DNA from 3 places in the Bacillus sp. YC2 genome. Region 2 is predicted to be linked to each of the others. Evidence: riboswitches for the same ligand, from Rfam matches in the RefSeq annotation. Region 2 holds a riboswitch; each other region holds the start of a gene.
What was found. Region 2 has a riboswitch for S-adenosylmethionine ahead of KY305_RS05745 (phosphoadenylyl-sulfate reductase). Riboswitches for the same ligand answer to the same signal wherever they lie in the genome.

Region 1 (2,263 bases), on a different contig from region 2:
TGCGCTGCGCACTTCAGCAGACTGCGGGAAGCTCCCGATCGTCGTCGTCGGCAGAAGGGGAAGGCCGAGCGATTCATTCTGAAGTGCGAGACGCTCTTCAAACGGCACAGGACGGGAAAAATCTCGTTCTGTCAATTGATTAAGCTCATCTTTTTGATCGGAGTTTGCTCCTGTAGCGAAAGTTTTCAAAGCATCCAGAGCGGCTTTGGATTGCTCAATCTGTTCGCTGATCGCGGCTTTTCCGGACAGAAGCCCTTTCTTCAAGACATCAAGTTCAGCTAATTTTTCTTTTGCGTATGACAGTCCGTTCAGCAAATCCTTTTCCAGGTGCTCGTCAGGATGTTTCGCTACCGGGACGTGCAGCAGACTGCTGGAAGGCTGAATCCACAACTCTTCAATATCTGCGTGCTCGAGAATGTCTAAAACCGCATCAAGGCGTTCCTCAGCATCGATCTTCCAAATGTTGCGTCCGTCGATCACACCTGCTGCCAGCACTTTATCTTTCGGGAAGCCGTGCGATTTCAGCTGTTCAAGGTTTCTGCCTTTATCATGCACGAAATCAAGCCCGATGCCTTGTACCGGATAAGAAATCAGTTCTTCGTAAGCATCAACGGAATCAAAATACGTTTGTAAAAGAACATTCAAGCCTGACAGCTCTTTTGTGATTTCTTCATAGAGTTCTTTTGCGGCGCGGACATCCTCAGAAGAAGCTGTCACGAGCGCAGGCTCATCAATTTGAACCCATTTGACGCCTTCTGCTTCAAGCTCTTTCAAAAGCTGGACGTAAAGAGGGACGAGGCGTTTTTGAATGGCTTTCGCTTCTGATTGTTCATAGCCTTTGGCAAGCGTGACAAATGTGAACGGGCCGACGATAACAGGTTTTGTTTCCGCTCCGAATTCTTCTTTGATCCGGCGGTAATCGTCAAGCTGCTTGTTTCTTGTTAAGCGGAATTCCAGGCTTTCGTCATATTCAGGAACGATGTAATGGTAGTTGGTATTAAACCATTTTGTCATTTCACTAGAAACGGCATCTTTTGCGCCGCGGGCAATGGCGAAATATGTATCAACGGGATCGGTAATGCTGCGGAACCTTTTCGGAATCCAGTTAAAGCTGACGGCTGTATCAAGTACGTGGTCATAATGGGTGAAATCAGACACCGGCACAATATCGATATGCTGATCAAGCTGTGTTTTGACCGCGGATAAAAATAATCCGTCAAGTTCCTTAAGGAATGTTTCTTTGTCGGTATTTCCTTTCCAATACGCCTCAAGCGCTTTTTTCCATTCTCTGTTCAAGCCGATTCTCGGAAAGCCCAGATTCGAAGTTTTAATTGTTGTCATTATGTCTCCTCCTTTAGTGAGATGTAACAAAAAAGCCTCTTTCTCATGAGAGAAAGAGGCTTTAACATCAAAAGTCAGCCTCTCTTATCTCTCAGATCACGTCTGATGGAATTAGCACCGTGCCTTAAGAGACAATCGTCTCGGCGCAAAAATCACGCGCCCCATTTCACAATGGTATTACGGTCGGTTGCTGTTGGGGTCAAAAGGCCAATCCCTCGCCCAACTCTCGATAAGAGAAATTATTTTAATTTTTTTGAAAAGTTACATCATTTGTTGGTTATCTTAACAGCTTATGAAGATCGCTGTCAATAGAAAATCTCATATTTTAAAAACTGAATATCTGACAAATGAAGATAACATTATATGAAAAAAATATTATAGAGACAGCAGCTGTGACTGTTCGGCTTTTTCCATCAGCACGTCAGGCGCGTCTAAATAAATAAATCCGTTCCCCGCTAATGTTTTGGCAATATTAAGCGGAAGCGTCCGGCGTACAAGCTGGGCATAAACTTCAGCCTCAGACAGCGTTCGCTGAAAAGCATCTTGTTCAAGCCCTTTAATCAAGGCGAGCGCTCCGCTCACATGCGGGGCTGCCATTGAAGTGCCCGTCAGCTTTCCGTATTTATGATTAGGGAGGGTGGAGAGAATATTTTCTCCTGGAGCGACAAGGTCAATTTCTTTATTTGCGTTTGAAAATTCAGACGATTCTCGAGCTACGGAAACCGATCCGACTGCAATGACTTCGTTGTAAGCAGCGGGATAAGAAAGCTCTTCTGTCCGCTCGTCTCCGTCACCTTCATTTCCTGCTGCGCAGACGACCAGTACGCCGTTTTTCACGGCATTTGTGACGGCTTCTTTCAGCTCCGGCACATCGCTCGGTCCGCCGAGTGACATGGAAATAATATCAGCCTTTTGTTCAACC
Region 2 (2,263 bases):
CCGAGCACATTTGCCGTAAATAATGACAGTGCCGCCGCTCCGATAATGATGCAGACAATAGAGAGCGTAATCGTCTGTTCCGGAATGATTCCGGAGCTTATCGTCTTGACCACTTCTCCCCCGCCGATGATCGCACCGGACAGAACGCCGGCTGCACATATCAACAGCGCGAAGGTTTTCTTTTTTACGGCGCCAGACCCGTAAGCGACTCCCATCGAAGCCGCTGCGCCGCTTGCTCCGATATTCATGGCAAAAAACAGGCTGAATAAAATTGCGGCTATTTCCATCGCGCAGCTCCCTTATTCATGCAAGCCGCATTCCGTTTTAGCCATGCCGTTCCATCTGCCGCTGCGCAAATCTTCTGCGGTAAATGCAGGAGAGGTGCACGGTTCACAGCCAATGCTCGGATAGCCTTGGTCATGAAGGGGGTTATAATCCAGTTCATGCTTGGATGTATATCTCCAGATGTCTTTCCATGTCCAATGAATCAGCGGGCATACTTTGATTGATTGAAACTTATCGTCTTTATTCAGGAAATTCGTATTTGCCCGGCTCGGACCTTGATCGCGGCGCAGGCCGGAAAGCCATGCAGGATGCCCCGACAGCGCTTCTCTTAACGGCAGAATCTTTCTGATAAAGCAGCACTGGTTAGGGTCACTTTCCCACAGTTTATCCCCGTGAGCCTCAGCCTGTTCTTCAAGAGAAAGGTTTGGTTTTTTCAAAATGATGTTAAGGCCGGGATACCGCTCTTTGACTTTTTCAATCGTCTCGTACGTTTCCTTAAAATGAAGACCCGTGTCAAGAAAAACGATTTCCGCGTCTTTCTTCACTTTATAAATTAAATCGATCAGAACGATCCCCTCAATTCCGAAGCTGCACGCATAAACGAGCTGATCTCCGTAGTGTCCGTACGCCCATTTCAGGACTGACAGCGCACCCTTATAAGAATCGTCTTCCGGAAATGTAATCGCCGGCTCTTCCCATGTGTCATACGTTAACATTTTTTCTTTCCTCCTCTCGGAGACAATCAAACAGCTGTTGCTTTCTGCCGGTTGTCTTTTCCTTAATCTGTTATTCTCATCATATAAAAAACTTTCAATCCAGCGGAATGAAAGACAGTGACCCGGTATAGCCCTTATCTTCAAAATGCTATGCATTTTTCTGGATGCGGCACCTTGCATGATATGCAGGTTGCCGGGCATCATCGGTCCAGTCCCTCAGCCGCTCTTGATAAGTTTTTTTAGATTTGTACTAAATTTTAGCACAATTCTAACAGAAGTCAACCCGAGTTTTTTGATAGGAATAATAAAAACAGGCCCTGCGGCCTGTTTTCTCTCATTTATTTTTTAAACCAATCTTTTGACTCGGGATTCTTTTTCCACGCTTTCAGCTTTTCGAGGTCATCTGAGTGAATCGTCCCGTTTTCCAGCGCCACTTCCGTCAGCGTGTCATAGTCCGTTAATGAATAATACGGCAGGCCTGCTTTCTCAAATGCTTCTCTTGCTTTCGGAAGGCCGTATGTGAAAATCGAGATGACGCCGAGAACGTCCGCGCCTTCTCTTTGAAGAGCCGCCGCTGCCTCAAGCACGCTGCCTCCCGTGGAAATTAAGTCTTCGATCACGACGGTTTTTTGCCCTTTTTTGAGGGCGCCTTCGATTTGATTTCCCTTACCGTGTGCTTTCGGCTTGCTTCTGACATAGCACATCGGCACATCCAAACGGTCTGCCAGAAGCGCGGCGTGCGGAATGCCGGCCGTTGCTGTTCCCGCGACCATCTCAGCTTCCGGGAAATGCTCTTTTAACAGCTTGCTGAGGCCGTCTGCCACATCATTTCTCACTTCCGGAAACGACAGTGTCAGACGGTTATCGCAATAGATCGGGGATAATATGCCGCTCGCCCAAGTAAACGGCTCATTCGGGCGCAGAAATACAGCTTTAATGTTTAATAGATGTTTTGCGATGGCTTGTTTCATTGGCTAACGCCCTCCCATTCCAGTTTGATTGATTCATACGCTTTGACGGGGTTTTTCGCTTTTGTAATGGACCGGCCCACGACAATGGCTGATGATCCGTTTTCTCGTGCGAAAGCGGGTGTCGCCACACGAACCTGGTCGTCTGCTGTATCTTGTGACATGCGAATGCCGGGCGTGACAGTCAGAAATGACGGGCGGACCGTTTCATAAATGGCTTTTGCCTCATGAACCGAGCATACCACCCCGTCAAGCCCGCTCTCATCCGCCATCTTGCTGTAATGCACAACCGTT
Region 3 (2,263 bases), on a different contig from region 2:
TGCACTTCTTTCCACAAAGCTGGCTGTCTTTCTTTTAATCCGAAAAGCTTCAGCGCGGAAAACAATGCACTCGGAAGGCGTCCGGTGCGCCGGTACACTTCTTCCTTTACATCAATCTTGTCTTCCCATTCGCGGCCCCTGTTATCGATATTCGGCAAGCCGAGAAATGCTCTTCCGTCTCTGTTGATAAGAACGATCCCCTGCCTTTGGCTGGTGGAAGTGATGCCGATCAATGTAATATCGGGGCTATTGGCGATTGCACGCTTTGCCATCCCGCTGATTTGCCGCCATAACACCTCCGGCGAGAAATAGCAGCTGTCCGGATAAAGCGTATCTGTAACATATTCAATATCTTCCCTTTCAATCGCCGTTACCTCTCCGCCGGCAGTCACAACCGCGACCCGGGCATTCCCCGTTCCGATGTCAAACACAAGATAGCCTTTTTGTTTTGCCAAAATTGCCGCCCCCTTTTCTTATCCTCCGGTTTGAAGTTCGTTTTTGTTATAAAGCGTGGGTATTGAATAGGTTTGTTCTTTTTTCCATTTGATAAGCGCGTCGTTCAGTATACGCACGTGATGATCCTCCACTTCAAAGGTCGCGCCGGCTAAGTGGGGTGTTGCAAAAACATTCGGCAAGGAGATCAGTTCATAATCAGAAGATTCAGGCGGTTCATGATAGAACACGTCAAGAATTGCTCCTCTGATTCGGCGTTCTTTAAGCACCTGCAAAAGATCTTCCCTGTCTGTCACTGCCGCTCTTGATGTATTGACAAAAATGGCGTCCTTTTTCATCAACTGAAAATATGCGGCGTCTATGAGGCCGATTGTTTCTTCTGTGCGCGGCAGGTGAACAGATACAATATCACTCTCTGAAAATACCCGTTCGATCGATGTTTTCTCATACTGACGATTTTCATGATCTACAAAAGGGTCATAGTACAAAACCTTACAGTCAAAGGCTTTCAAAAGCCCGGCGATTTTCTGGCCGACGGCTCCGAATCCGAGCAGGCCCACCGTTTTTCCGGTCAGTTCATTCCCCCTGAATTTGACGTAAGCCTGTAAATAATCCCCGTTCCACCTTTTATCCTTCAGCCATTGATTTGACGGGTATGTGTGGCGCAAAAAAGAGATAACATTTCCGATAAACATTTCAGCCACTGCCTGAGCGTTGCGGGCCGGCGTGAAAAAAACGGGGATTCCCTTTTTCGTTGCTGCAGCTGTATCAACATTAGACGGCATCCCTCTGCATACACCGATGAAGGCAAGCTCTGGTGATGCGGTAATGACACGATCCGTTACGTCATCAAGTTCGGTAATAAGCCCTGTCGCATTCGTCTCTGCCATCAGCCGGATTAATTCATCTTCCCGATAGGCTCGGCCGTGCTTTTTCCAAGAGCGGCAGACGACAGTGCCGAACACCTCTTCCAGCTCATCCACCCCTTGTTTGTGATATGGTGCGGTAATTAAAACCGTCATGGTGCAAAACATCCTTTTCACATAAATTTTTTCATAAAAAAATCTCTTTCCCAAAGAAGGAAAGAGATTCGTATACTGTCTTTATCCGCTTTATGCGCACAAACATGTATAGACCCATTCTTTCCTATCTTTCAAGCATACGCTTGCTGGAATTGGCACAATAATGTTGCCGAGGTTTCATAGGGCCAGTCCCTCCACCTCTCTTGATAGAAAATAAAATGATGAAATTGTCAGTCTGTTTAAAAGAATAAACTCATCATAGAAAAGTCTTTCGGTGATGTCAATACTTTTTTTCTAAATTGACGTTCAATTTCGAAATGTTATAATGCTTACAATATACAAAAAGAGGAGAAATGGGCTATGAATTCTTTTGCCGAACAACCAAACGGGGTCTTTAAATCGGTATGCTCGTTAGACTGTCCGGACCAATGCGGCTTGCTTGTTACAAAAAAAGACGGCAAGATCATCAAAATACAGGGCGATCCCGATCACCCGGTCACATCAGGAAATATTTGCAATAAAGTCAGAAACATGGCCGAACGCATTTATGATGACAAGCGCTTATCCACTCCGTTAAAGCGTGTCGGTGCGAAATGGGAAGCTGTGTTTGAGCCTGTTTCTTGGGACGAGGCCATCAGCACCATCAGCACACACTGGAAAGAGCTGATTGCAAAAGAAGGAGCAGAAAGCATTCTTCCATGCAGCTTTTACGGCAATATGGGAAAACTTGCGGCAGAAGGAATGGACCGCCGCTTTTTCCATCGTCTCGGCGCAAGCAATCTGGAACG

Region 1: it holds a riboswitch for S-adenosylmethionine, as region 2 does, so the genes downstream of both, metE (5-methyltetrahydropteroyltriglutamate--homocysteine S-methyltransferase) here and KY305_RS05745 (phosphoadenylyl-sulfate reductase) in region 2, are expected to answer to the same signal.
Region 3: it holds a riboswitch for S-adenosylmethionine, as region 2 does, so the genes downstream of both, KY305_RS19040 (2-hydroxyacid dehydrogenase) here and KY305_RS05745 (phosphoadenylyl-sulfate reductase) in region 2, are expected to answer to the same signal.

Annotation. Positions count from the first base shown of each region.
Region 1 is NZ_JAHXDO010000008.1:111,142-113,404, forward strand. Features, by position in the region: gene metE (5-methyltetrahydropteroyltriglutamate--homocysteine S-methyltransferase) at 1-1,341, opposite strand, end outside; SAM riboswitch class I at 1,423-1,577, opposite strand; gene KY305_RS14095 (S8 family peptidase) at 1,717-2,263, opposite strand, start outside.
Region 2 is NZ_JAHXDO010000002.1:151,601-153,863, forward strand. Features, by position in the region: gene KY305_RS05740 (sulfate permease) at 1-287, opposite strand, end outside; gene KY305_RS05745 (phosphoadenylyl-sulfate reductase) at 300-1,001, opposite strand; SAM riboswitch class I at 1,133-1,237, opposite strand; gene pyrE (orotate phosphoribosyltransferase) at 1,340-1,972, opposite strand; gene pyrF (orotidine-5'-phosphate decarboxylase) at 1,969-2,263, opposite strand, start outside.
Region 3 is NZ_JAHXDO010000019.1:6,889-9,151, reverse strand. Features, by position in the region: gene KY305_RS19045 (FGGY-family carbohydrate kinase) at 1-455, opposite strand, end outside; gene KY305_RS19040 (2-hydroxyacid dehydrogenase) at 474-1,475, opposite strand; SAM riboswitch class I at 1,597-1,688, opposite strand; gene KY305_RS19035 (molybdopterin oxidoreductase family protein) at 1,836-2,263, shown strand, end outside.